One region of the Bacillus haynesii genome, then DNA from elsewhere that is predicted to be linked to it. Evidence: a T-box and tRNA genes for the amino acid it is inferred to sense, from the RefSeq annotation. Region 1 holds a T-box; the other holds one or more tRNA genes.

Region 1 (5,448 bases):
ATCATGCAGCCTGCGGACATTGACAGCCAAAGAGGGCACCAAAACAGCCAACTGATAAATAAAGATCAGAATGTACCCGAGGAATCCCCCGCCATATCCAATGATATAGCCTACTTGATATCTGTCATATCCTTCAGCTGTCATGATTCCTGAAATAAATAAACTTACTATCATTAATGATAAGATGAATAAAATAAAACATATGATGCCGTTAAATACATGAAACAACCAATATTCTTTTCGTCTTGCTCTCCCTTCAAAATTCGCATAATTCCTCAAGCCTCTCCAATACCATTTCATACAATTTCCTCCACTGTCAAATCTATAAATTTGCGAAAAACATATGAATTATACCATAAAATATCATTTTCGACCATTTACTTGAAAGGTGATCCCCAATTATTAAATTTTTTGAAGCCTGTTCAGAAAGAACATTTTTTCTAATTGGACTTTGAGCTTACAGTCATATCTATAGGAAAAATGATGGTTCCTTTACAAAATTCAGTTCCCATTTAACCATTGCTTCTGTATAATATGAATCATTCATTTCGCCTCTGTAGCTCTAGAAGGGAAGAGCGCCGTAAAACATTGTAGGAACGGGTCGCAAGGCAAGGGTTTCAGAAGCACCGAAAAGCAAATAGCTGAGACAGGTGGAATTCCTGTCGGTGAAAGTCCGTAGGGAAGCGTGTTCTCCCCTAGCCTATGCTTACGGAAGGAGTGCGGGTTCGAATCCCGCCGGAGGCATTGATCTTTATTCTCGAAGAAGACGTCAAAAAACAGACAGAAGTTCACTGTCTGTTTTTTACGGCTTTGACCGTTCATATATTAAAATGTGTAAGATTCGCCGTCATTCGGCACAAGAACACGTGAGGACATTCCTTTTTCATGAATGAAGCTCTTCAATTCGTCACGTGATAAAGTCCAATGGTTGACAGCTTCCATATGACTGGAAATGATTGTGGCGTCAGGAGCGACGTGATAGACTTCAGCAATATCCTCTTTCCCCATGACGAGAGACCCTCCTTCAAAGAATTGATTGTCTCCTCCGTTAACGATTATAATGTCCGGCTGATGCGCAGCGATTTCTTCCCGGACACCTTCATACCAAACCGTATCACCTGCTACATACAGCGTTTTCTCCTTTGAGTGCTTGAAGACAACGCCGCACACTTCTCCGGCAAGCTTTAATATCTCTCCTCGTCCATGCTCGCCTTTTGTCTTGATTAATTGAATCCCCTCAAACACCGTATCTTTTGTTAAAACCTCTATATCTTGAAAACCGGCTTTTCTCACTTCCTCAGCATCTGCTTCATTTTGGACAAACAGTTTGATTTCTTTCGGCAACAGATCTTTGGCAGCATCGTCAAAGTGATCTAAATGCAGATGAGTGACGATGACTGCGTCTGTATTCTTGACGAGCTCGTCGGTTGATACAGGCAGGGTGACCAAAGGGTTGTTTTGATCTTGTCTTGCTGAGTTCGGAAAAGGAGGATAAGTGCCTTTCTCAGCCAGCATCGGATCTATTAAAAATGTTTTGCCAGCATATTTGACGGCTAATGTTGCATTTCGAATTTGTTGAATATTCATGGTTATCATGCCTTTCCTTTTATTTACGATTAGTTTATACTATGACCGATCATCATTTAAATAGATATAGTCAAGTCTTTTTAGCGTTTGACTTGATTTTTGAAAAACGTTCTTTTGAGAGGATTTGATGAAATGCTCGATCATACAGACAGGCAAATCATAGAGGAATTATCAAAAAACAGCCGGATGACCATGAAGGAATTAGGAGAGAAAGTTCATTTGACAGGCCAGGCGGCTTCATCAAGGGTTGCAAAATTAGAGGATCAAGGAGTGATTGAAGGTTATACCATAAAAGTGAATCAAGTCAAACTCGGGTGTTTTATTCACGCTTTTATCAATATCTATACAAAAAGCACTTACCATAAGCCTTATCTTTCGTTTATCAAAGCACAGCAGAAATACATCATTCAAAACTATAAAATCAGCGGGGACGGCTGTTATCTTCTCGAATGCAAGTTTCCGTCAAATCAACTGTTGGATCAATTTTTAACAGACTTAAACCATCATGCAAATTATAAACTGTCGATCGTTATTAATAAAACGGGCGTGTGAAGAATCAGCCGTCCGCTTTTTTTATAAAAAAGAGGGCCCTAAAGACCCTCTACTTCAGCCGCTTTGCTGCATTTTCCGTCTGATTCAATTGATTGTATCCGTCAGCTGACTGCTGCGCCTCTTGTTTTCGTTCCGTTTCCAGCTGCTTGTGGTAATCTTCCATAAATTTTTCTTTGGCTGCAATGAACAGGTTCATGCTACATTCCTCCCTCTTCAACGATGGAAACGCTTTACCTATTACATCTATATTTTTGACATTTCCTGAATGAACATACATGAAACATGTTGACACAAAAAAACCCTTGCCGTTTGGCAAGAGTTTTTTGATTACTTATAAGTCAGCAGGAAGTATTTCTTTTTACCGCGGCGAATGACGGTAAACTGTCCTTCGATGCGGTCGTCGCCGGTGAGGACGTCCGCAACATCGGTGCGGCGCTCTCCGTTAACGTATACCGCGCCATTCGTGATATCTTCGCGCGCCTGGCGTTTAGACGGAGACAGCTTTGATTGGACGAGTATCTCAACAAGAGGAAGTTCATCCGCTTTCTCGAGCTCGAGTGAAGGAACCCCTTTAAAGCCGACTTTTACTTCTTCAGCTGTCAATTGTTTGATATCTCCGCTGAAGAGTGCTTTTGAGATGTTGACGGCCTGCTCAAACGCTTCACGGCCGTGTACAAGAACGGTCACTTCTTCGGCGAGGCGCTTTTGCGCTTCGCGTTTTTCAGGCGCTGTCTCTGTTTTTTCAGCGAGATCTTCAATTTCTTCTTTGGACAAGAAAGTGAAGTATTTTAAGTATTTCACGACATCTCTGTCGTCGGTATTGATCCAGAATTGATAAAACTCATACGCTGACGTCTTCTCTTTATCAAGCCAGATCGCGCCGCCTTCCGTTTTTCCGAACTTCGTGCCGTCTGCTTTTGTCACAAGCGGAATCGTCAATCCGAAAGCTTTTGCATTCTCTTCGGATTTGCGGATGAGCTCGAGGCCTGATGTGATATTGCCCCACTGGTCGCTTCCGCCGATTTGCAGCTTGCATTCCTTGTTTCTGTACAAATTCAAGAAATCGAGAGACTGCAGGATCATGTAGCTGAATTCAGTATAAGAAATGCCCGTCTCGATTCGGGAGCTTACCGTATCTTTGGCAAGCATGTAATTGATTCCGAAGTTTTTGCCGACATCGCGCAGAAAATCAATGACGTTCATTTTGCCGATCCAGTCATAGTTGTTCGCCATGATCGCCGGATTCTCATCAGCTTCAAAATCAAGGAAACGCGAAAGCTGATTTTTGATTTTCTGTGACCATTCGCGGACGATTTCTTCATTGTTCAGCGTGCGCTCCGCTTTCTTTCCGCTCGGATCGCCGATCAGGCCCGTTGCTCCGCCTACGAGTGCAATCGGACGATGTCCGGCCAGCTGGAAGCGGTGAAGCATTAAAATCGGCAGCAGGTGTCCGATATGCAGACTGTCAGCTGTCGGATCAAATCCGGAATATAAGCTGATTTTCTCTGAATCCAGCAGTTCTCTCAAGCCTGCTTCATCGGTTTGCTGCTGAATCAGTCCCCTGAAGGACAAATCATCAAGTAAGTGTGTCATCATCAATTAGCTCCTTTTTTCCAAAAATAAAACGCCCCTTCGCAAAAACGAAGGGACGATAAAAATCGCGGTACCACCCTGCTTAAAAGAACGCATGGCCGCGCTCTTTTCACTCTCGTTGATAACGGAAAAGCTTCCGTTCTTCTGCTACACAAAGCCCGAAAGGCTTTTTTCGCAAAAGCGGTTCATGAGTGTAATTCAAACCATCCATATGTGCTGATTTTCACCGGCCATCAGCTCTCTAAGACAGGGAAGGATGCGTTCTACTGATCTCAGTCTTCACCTTTTGAATATTCGACTAAATCTTTTTTAACATAATATTTTTGCATTGTCAATGAGACATCAGTCTTCCATCGATGAGAGATCGCCTGCCGGTAGGTTCAGCTCCCATGCTTTCAAGACGCGTCTCATGATCTTTCCGCTTCTTGTTTTCGGCAGTTTATCCTTAAATTCGATCTCCCTTGGCGCGGCATGTGCGGCCAAGCCTTGTTTCACGAACTGCCTGATTTCTTCTTTTAACGAATCTGACGGTTCATAACCGTCTCTCAAGGCGATGAACGCTTTAATAATTTCACCGCGGACAGGATCCGGTTTGCCGATGACGCCGGCTTCAGCGACAGCTTGATGCTCAACAAGCTTGCTCTCGACTTCAAACGGGCCGACGCGCTCGCCTGATGTCATGATGACATCGTCGATCCGTCCCTGGAACCAGAAGTATCCGTCTTCATCCATGTAGGCGGAATCGCCTGACACATACCAATCACCCGGCATAAAATAGGAGCTGTATTTTTCAGGATTGTTCCAGATCGAATGCATCATCGACGGCCAGCCTTTTTTAATGGCGAGATTCCCCATTCTGTAAGGAGGCAGTTCATTTCCCTGGTTGTCGACGATCGCAGCCTCTACACCGGGAATCGGCTTGCCCATTGATCCCGGTTTAATTTCTATGCACGGGTAATTGCAGATGAGCTGCGCTCCTGTTTCAGTCATCCACCATGTATCATGAATCCGGTTGCCGAAGACTTTATGCCCCCATCTGATGACTTCGGGATTTAACGGCTCCCCTACGCTTAAAATATGCCGTAATGAGCTTAGATTGTATTTGTTCACAAGATCGTCGCCTGCACCCATCAGCATCCGGAAAGCCGTTGGCGCGCTGTACCATACCGTCACTTCCATTTTTTCAATCGTTTCGTACCATGCCTCAGGACTGAATCTGCCGCCTACGACGACATTCGTTGCTCCATTCAGCCACGGACCGAAGATCCCGTAAACCGTTCCGGTGACCCAGCCGGGATCAGCGGTGCACCAATAGATGTCATCGTCATGCAGATCAAGAACCCATTTGGCTGTTTGATAATGCTGAATCATCGCTTTATGGACGTGGAGAACCCCTTTTGGCGCGCCGGTTGAACCCGATGTATAGTGAAGCAGCATCCCGTCTTCCTGATCCATCCATTCAATCTCAAGATCAGTGCCTGCTTCCGCCGCTTTCGCGTAATAATCGATTACAGGTCCTTCCTCCTTTACACCTTCTCCAACGACAATGATAGATTCAAGATCCGGAAGTTCATCGGCCGGCACCCGTTCAAGCAATTCCGGCGTCGTCACGATAACCTTCGCTCCGCTGTTTGCAAGCCTGTCTTTGACGGCACCTTCCATAAACGCTTCAAATAACGGCCCGACAATGGCTCCCAATTTGACAGCGCCGAGAAG
Region 2 (5,448 bases), 1.3 Mb from region 1:
GAACCTATTACCGTTAAAATAATGGCCGTTTGTGACGTTTCCGCGAGCCAGCCTGCTTGGATAACGGCTTTGGTGATTCCGGTAATCAAGCCTGAGGCGACCAAAGCGGGGATCAACGGTATAAAAATGCTTGCGATCCGCCGGAGAAACAGCTTAAAAGGCGTCGCGTTTTTCTTGGAAAGCTCCGCTTTATGGTTGGCTGCGGATTGTTTTAAGTCAACGTGTTCTGCGGATTTAAGCAGCTTCCCGAACTCGTCTGATACGTGCTGTACGACGCCTGTGCCAAGGATAATCTGCAGCGTTTCCTCCTCAACTACGCCAATTACGCCTTCAAGCGCTTTGATTGAGTCGATGTCGGTTTTTTTTCTGTTGACAGGCGTGATGCGCAGGCGCGTCATACAATGGGTATAATCCGCGACGTTAGACGGGCCGCCGATGTGTTGTAAAATCAGTTTTGCCAGGCCGGCATATTTTTTCTCATCGCTCATTTTATATCCCCCTTTTTTACAATTCGCTCATTCCCATCATGCGGATGGCCGCTTTTGTTTGATCAATATACTGAATGATGTCCTCGTAGCCCTCCGCGGCCATGCCTAAAAACAGAACGTCAATCATGTAAAGCTGAGTTAAACGAGAGGAGGTGGCAGCGCTGCGAAACGGCGCTTCATTTGAGCATGACGTATATAGGGCGATATCGCTTAATGAAGAGACAGCAGACTGTCCAAACCGCGTCAGTCCAATGGTTTTAATCCCATGTTTTTTGGCGAGTCTGACTGCATTGGCGATTTCCTGCGTTTCTCCTGAATGGGATATGGCAAACAGAACATCATGCTCGCCGGCATTGGCGATTAATGTCGCGACAAGATGCATATCACTAAAAGCAGTGGCCTTTTTATTGATGCGCAAAAATTTCTGCTGGGCATCTTGTGCGACGATTCCTGAAGCCCCGATCCCGCAAAAATGAACCGTTTCTGCGGTGATCAATATTTGAATCGCTTTTTGAAGATCTTCGTGGTCAATGTTTTCAAAGGTATCGCGAATGGCCTGAATTGAATTGCTGGTTGTTTTTTGAACGATTGAATGGAGCGGCTCCTGCGGTTCGATATCCCGGTATCCCTGATCTGACGGCTTCATTAAATCACCGGCGACCCTCATTTTTAAATCTTGAAAGCCTTTCAGCCCCAGAGATTTGCAGAGCCGTATCGCCGCCGCCCCGCTTGTCTTTGCCGAAGAGCTCACCTCTTGAATGGTGCCGTTTACGACCTCGTGAGGGTTTTTCAAAATGTATTCGGCAAGCTTTCGTTCAGATTGCGGCAATTTGTGAAGCATATTCTGAATGATTTCCAATCCTCCTGCAGCCATTGTTTCTTCCTTTCTTATTTAAGATTGTTTTTCATAAAAGGATAGGGCCTTTTCGATATCGCCTTCTGATTTCTCCAGCAGCTTTTCGGCAGCGGCCGCATCTTCGTTTGTTTTCAGCATGATGATTGCGGTTTTGACTTGGTTATTGGACTTTTCCAGTGCTTGCGCCGCCGTTTCTTTTGGAACACCTGTAACCGTTTGGATGATGCGAATCGCCCGCTCCTTTAATTTGTCATTGCTTACTTTTACGTCTACCATGAGGTTTTCATAGACTTTTCCCATTTTGATCATGGCCGCCGTTGAGATCATGTTTAAAATCATTTTATGAGCGGTTGCGGCTTTCATTCTTGTCGACCCGGCAATGACTTCAGGGCCGACGACCACTTCTATGCTGTGATCTGCCGCCTGGCTGATCGCCGAGTTTTCGTTGCATGTCAGTGATACAGTCTTGGCACCTGTTTCCTTGGCATACTTCAGGGCGCCGAGGACGTAAGGAGTCCGGCCGCTGGCAGCGATTCCGATGACGGTATCATTGTTTGAGAGGTTAACGGCTTCTAAATCCCGTCTGCCGAATGCCTCATGATCTTCAGCGCCTTCGACGGCTTGATACAAAGCTTTTTCTCCTCCCGCCATAATGCCTATGACCGACTCGGGAGATATGCTGAATGTCGGCGGGCATTCCGCTGCATCGAGTACGCCGAGCCTCCCGCTAGTACCGGCACCGATGTAAATGATCCGTCCCCCTTTCTTTAACGACCCAACGGCGTAGTCAACGGCGGTCTTAACATCTGGTAAGACTTGTTGTACAGCTTCGGCCACCGTTTTGTCTTCATCATTCATGATTTTCAACATATCGATCGTTTCTGCCTGGTGAATGCGCTTGGATCTTTCATTCCGGCGTTCGGTCGTTAAGGAACCTAAATAGCTGTTTTCCATCGACAAATCCTCCTGATCATGAAGTATATATATTTCTTAATTTTCAGTATATTAAGGATGGAATATTATTTCAATAATAAAAGATGAATATTAAAATTTTGTTTCAAAGAAGTTCTAAACATCGGATTGCCGAAATAAAATAAAGCGCAGATGAACTGCGCTTATGTCCAGGTATTACAGCTCGTCTATTTGATGTTCGGAAATCACGCGGAAGCCTTCTTTTTTCAGAAGTGCCGCAGTAACGCCGTTGCCGGCTATTTTTTGGCCTGAGAAACTTCCATCGTATATATGGCCGCTGCCGCAAGACGGGCTGTTTTCCTTCAGCACGATCGTATCAGCCTTGACTTGCCTTGCCATCTCCAATGTTTGATAAGCCCCTTTTATATACAGGTCTGTTACGTCTCTTCCCGATTGTGTCTTAATCACCGCCCTGCCGTCTAAAACATCTTCTCCCGTCCCGCCTATAATTTCGGCCGGTTCCCTTGGTGTTTGAAATCCGCCGAGCAGCTCGGGACAAGCAATCACCGCTTTTTTTTCTTCAACAAGCTTATTGATTTTCCCGACATAGCTGTGCGATCCATTATAGCGGCATTCCACCCCGGCCAGACATGAACTTACCAGTATCATTTTTCGTGTCCCCTCTCTTGCATATCAGATAGCCCTATTTTAAACAAAATTTCCGCGCTTTTCTCAATGTCTATGAATAAAAAATTTGAAAATAAAAATTTTAATTTACCCCTTTACAAATGGGGAGGAACCTGTATATAATAACTTTTGTCAGCTTTACGAGAGCTGCTTGAAACACGCTGATGGCCCGTTGGTCAAGTGGTTAAGACACCGCCCTTTCACGGCGGTAACACGGGTTCGAATCCCGTACGGGTCACCATTCTTTTTTGGACAGCACGCTGCGAATGCCGGATTTTTTAAAAGGAAGGCATGCTAAAGGCGCAACGTCCTGTTGCAACGCATGCACTTGTACGTCCTGTACTTCGGAGGATTAGCTCAGCTGGGAGAGCATCTGCCTTACAAGCAGAGGGTCGGCGGTTCGATCCCGTCATCCTCCACCATTTGTTCGGATCGGTTTTTGTCACAACCGCGCCGGTAACTGCATAAGATACCATATCATGCCGGTCTAGCTCAATTGGTAGAGCAACTGACTTGTAATCAGTAGGTTGGGGGTTCAAGTCCTCTGGCCGGCACTGTTTTTGGAGGGGTAGCGAAGTGGCTAAACGCGGCGGACTGTAAATCCGCTCCCTCAGGGTTCGGCGGTTCGAATCCGTCCCCCTCCACCATTATTGGGCTATAGCCAAGCGGTAAGGCAACGGACTTTGACTCCGTCATGCGCTGGTTCGAATCCAGCTAGCCCAGTTTTTGGACATCCTGTTCGGATGTCCTTTTTATTTTGTCTTTTTTGTATAACTATTCAAAAAAATGTCTTGTTGAGTCAATTCTGAATTGGAAGGTACAATGAAGATCTGAAAGGGGGATATCATATGTTAAAACAGCAGATTTCAATGATCGGCGTACCGATGGATCTCGGTCAGCTGAGGCGGGGAGTCGATATGGGACCGAGCGCGATTCGCTGTGCCGGTGTTAATGAACGGTTGGAAAGCCTTTGTCAGGATATTGAAGACCTCGGCGATATGACGATCGGGCAAAGAGAGGATGAGAAAGAAGGCGGGGAGCCGGCATCTGAAGAGCTGAGAAATTTGAAAGCGATTACAAAAGCGAGTGCCAAACTTGCTGAGACAGTCGATAATATCGTGGCTTCGGGAGCTTTTCCGCTCGTGCTAGGCGGTGACCACAGCATTGCGATCGGAACGCTTGCCGGCCTTGCGAAGCATTATCAAAACCTGGGTGTGATCTGGTATGATGCCCATGCCGATTTAAATACGAAAGAATCGTCTCCCTCAGGCAATATTCACGGCATGCCGCTCGCCATCAGCCTGGGAATCGGCCATGAAGGGCTGACAAGCATCTATGGAAAAGAAACGAAAATCAAAGCTGAGAACATCGTCATCATCGGTGCAAGGTCACTTGATGACGGGGAAAAAGAATTGATTCGCGACAAAGGGATCAAAGTATATACGATGCACGAAATCGACCGCCTCGGCATGACGAGGGTGATGGAAGAAACAATAGACTATTTGCGCGGCAGGACGGACGGTGTCCATCTGTCACTCGATTTAGATGCGCTTGATCCGAACGATGCGCCGGGTGTCGGAACTCCGGTAGCGGGAGGCATCAGCTACAGGGAAAGCCATTTGGCTATGGAAATGCTGGAGGAATCGAAGCTGATTACGTCCGCTGAGATTGTCGAAGTCAACCCGATATTGGATGAGAAAAACAGGACGGCGGAAGCGGCTGTAGCCTTAATGGGGTCGCTGTTTGGCGAAAAGTTGCTTTAGGTGCGGTTGAAGAGCGGCCACTTGGCTGCTCTTTTTTATGATAGAAGTCTCAACTTCATAATGTTTATGATGTATAATAATTTTAAGCTAATATTAAGCGCATGATCCCTGTCAAAGCATCTACACCCTGCCAAAAATTTGATAAACTATTTTTATGAATTTAATGAAACCTTATAAAAATCAATTCGTATACATAAAGACCGGTGAAGGCAGAGGTTAGATAAATATGGAAACAATGATTAAAAAAAGAATCAAACAGGTGAAAAAAGGCGATCGTAACGCATTTGCAGACATCGTGGATATTTACAAAGACAAAATTTATCAGCTTTGCTACCGTATGCTCGGCAATGCGCATGAGGCGGAAGATATTGCGCAGGAAGCGTTTATCAGAGCATACGTGAATATCGACAGTTTTGATATCAACCGGAAATTTTCCACATGGCTTTATCGAATCGCAACCAATTTGACCATCGATCGTATCCGTAAAAAAAAGCCGGACTATTACTTGGATGCAGAGGTGGCAGGGACTGAAGGACTGACGATGTATTCCCAGGTTGCGGCGGATGTTGCGCTTCCAGAGGATGAAGTGGTTTCTTTGGAGCTGCACAGCACCATCCAGGAAAAAATCTTAAGGCTTCCCGATAAATACAGGACGGTCATCGTATTAAAGTACATTGATGAGCTCTCACTCATTGAGATCAGTGAAATCTTGAATATTCCCGTAGGTACGGTAAAAACAAGA

The links. A T-box is a leader RNA that pairs with one kind of tRNA and senses whether it is charged. The one in region 1 lies ahead of tyrS (tyrosine--tRNA ligase), so its partner is inferred to be a tRNA-Tyr.
Region 2: it encodes a tRNA-Tyr, which carries the amino acid that the T-box ahead of tyrS (tyrosine--tRNA ligase) is inferred to sense. The anticodon was not compared.

Annotation. Positions count from the first base shown of each region.
Region 1 is NZ_CP059494.1:4,199,525-4,204,972, reverse strand. It holds gene H2R00_RS20925 (DUF805 domain-containing protein) at 1-300, opposite strand, end outside; gene H2R00_RS20920 (MBL fold metallo-hydrolase) at 826-1,587, opposite strand; gene H2R00_RS20915 (Lrp/AsnC family transcriptional regulator) at 1,720-2,139, shown strand; gene H2R00_RS20910 (hypothetical protein) at 2,189-2,335, opposite strand; gene tyrS (tyrosine--tRNA ligase) at 2,467-3,732, opposite strand; T-box leader at 3,781-4,021, opposite strand; gene acsA (acetate--CoA ligase) at 4,075-5,448, opposite strand, start outside.
Region 2 is NZ_CP059494.1:2,857,908-2,863,355, reverse strand. It holds gene H2R00_RS14065 (PTS transporter subunit EIIC) at 1-488, opposite strand, end outside; gene H2R00_RS14060 (MurR/RpiR family transcriptional regulator) at 505-1,362, opposite strand; gene murQ (N-acetylmuramic acid 6-phosphate etherase) at 1,381-2,298, opposite strand; gene H2R00_RS14050 (2-thiouracil desulfurase family protein) at 2,473-2,925, opposite strand; tRNA gene H2R00_RS14045 (tRNA-Glu) at 3,110-3,184, shown strand; tRNA gene H2R00_RS14040 (tRNA-Val) at 3,290-3,365, shown strand; tRNA gene H2R00_RS14035 (tRNA-Thr) at 3,425-3,497, shown strand; tRNA gene H2R00_RS14030 (tRNA-Tyr) at 3,506-3,590, shown strand; tRNA gene H2R00_RS14025 (tRNA-Gln) at 3,595-3,666, shown strand; gene rocF (arginase) at 3,792-4,706, shown strand; gene sigW (RNA polymerase sigma factor SigW) at 4,933-5,448, shown strand, end outside.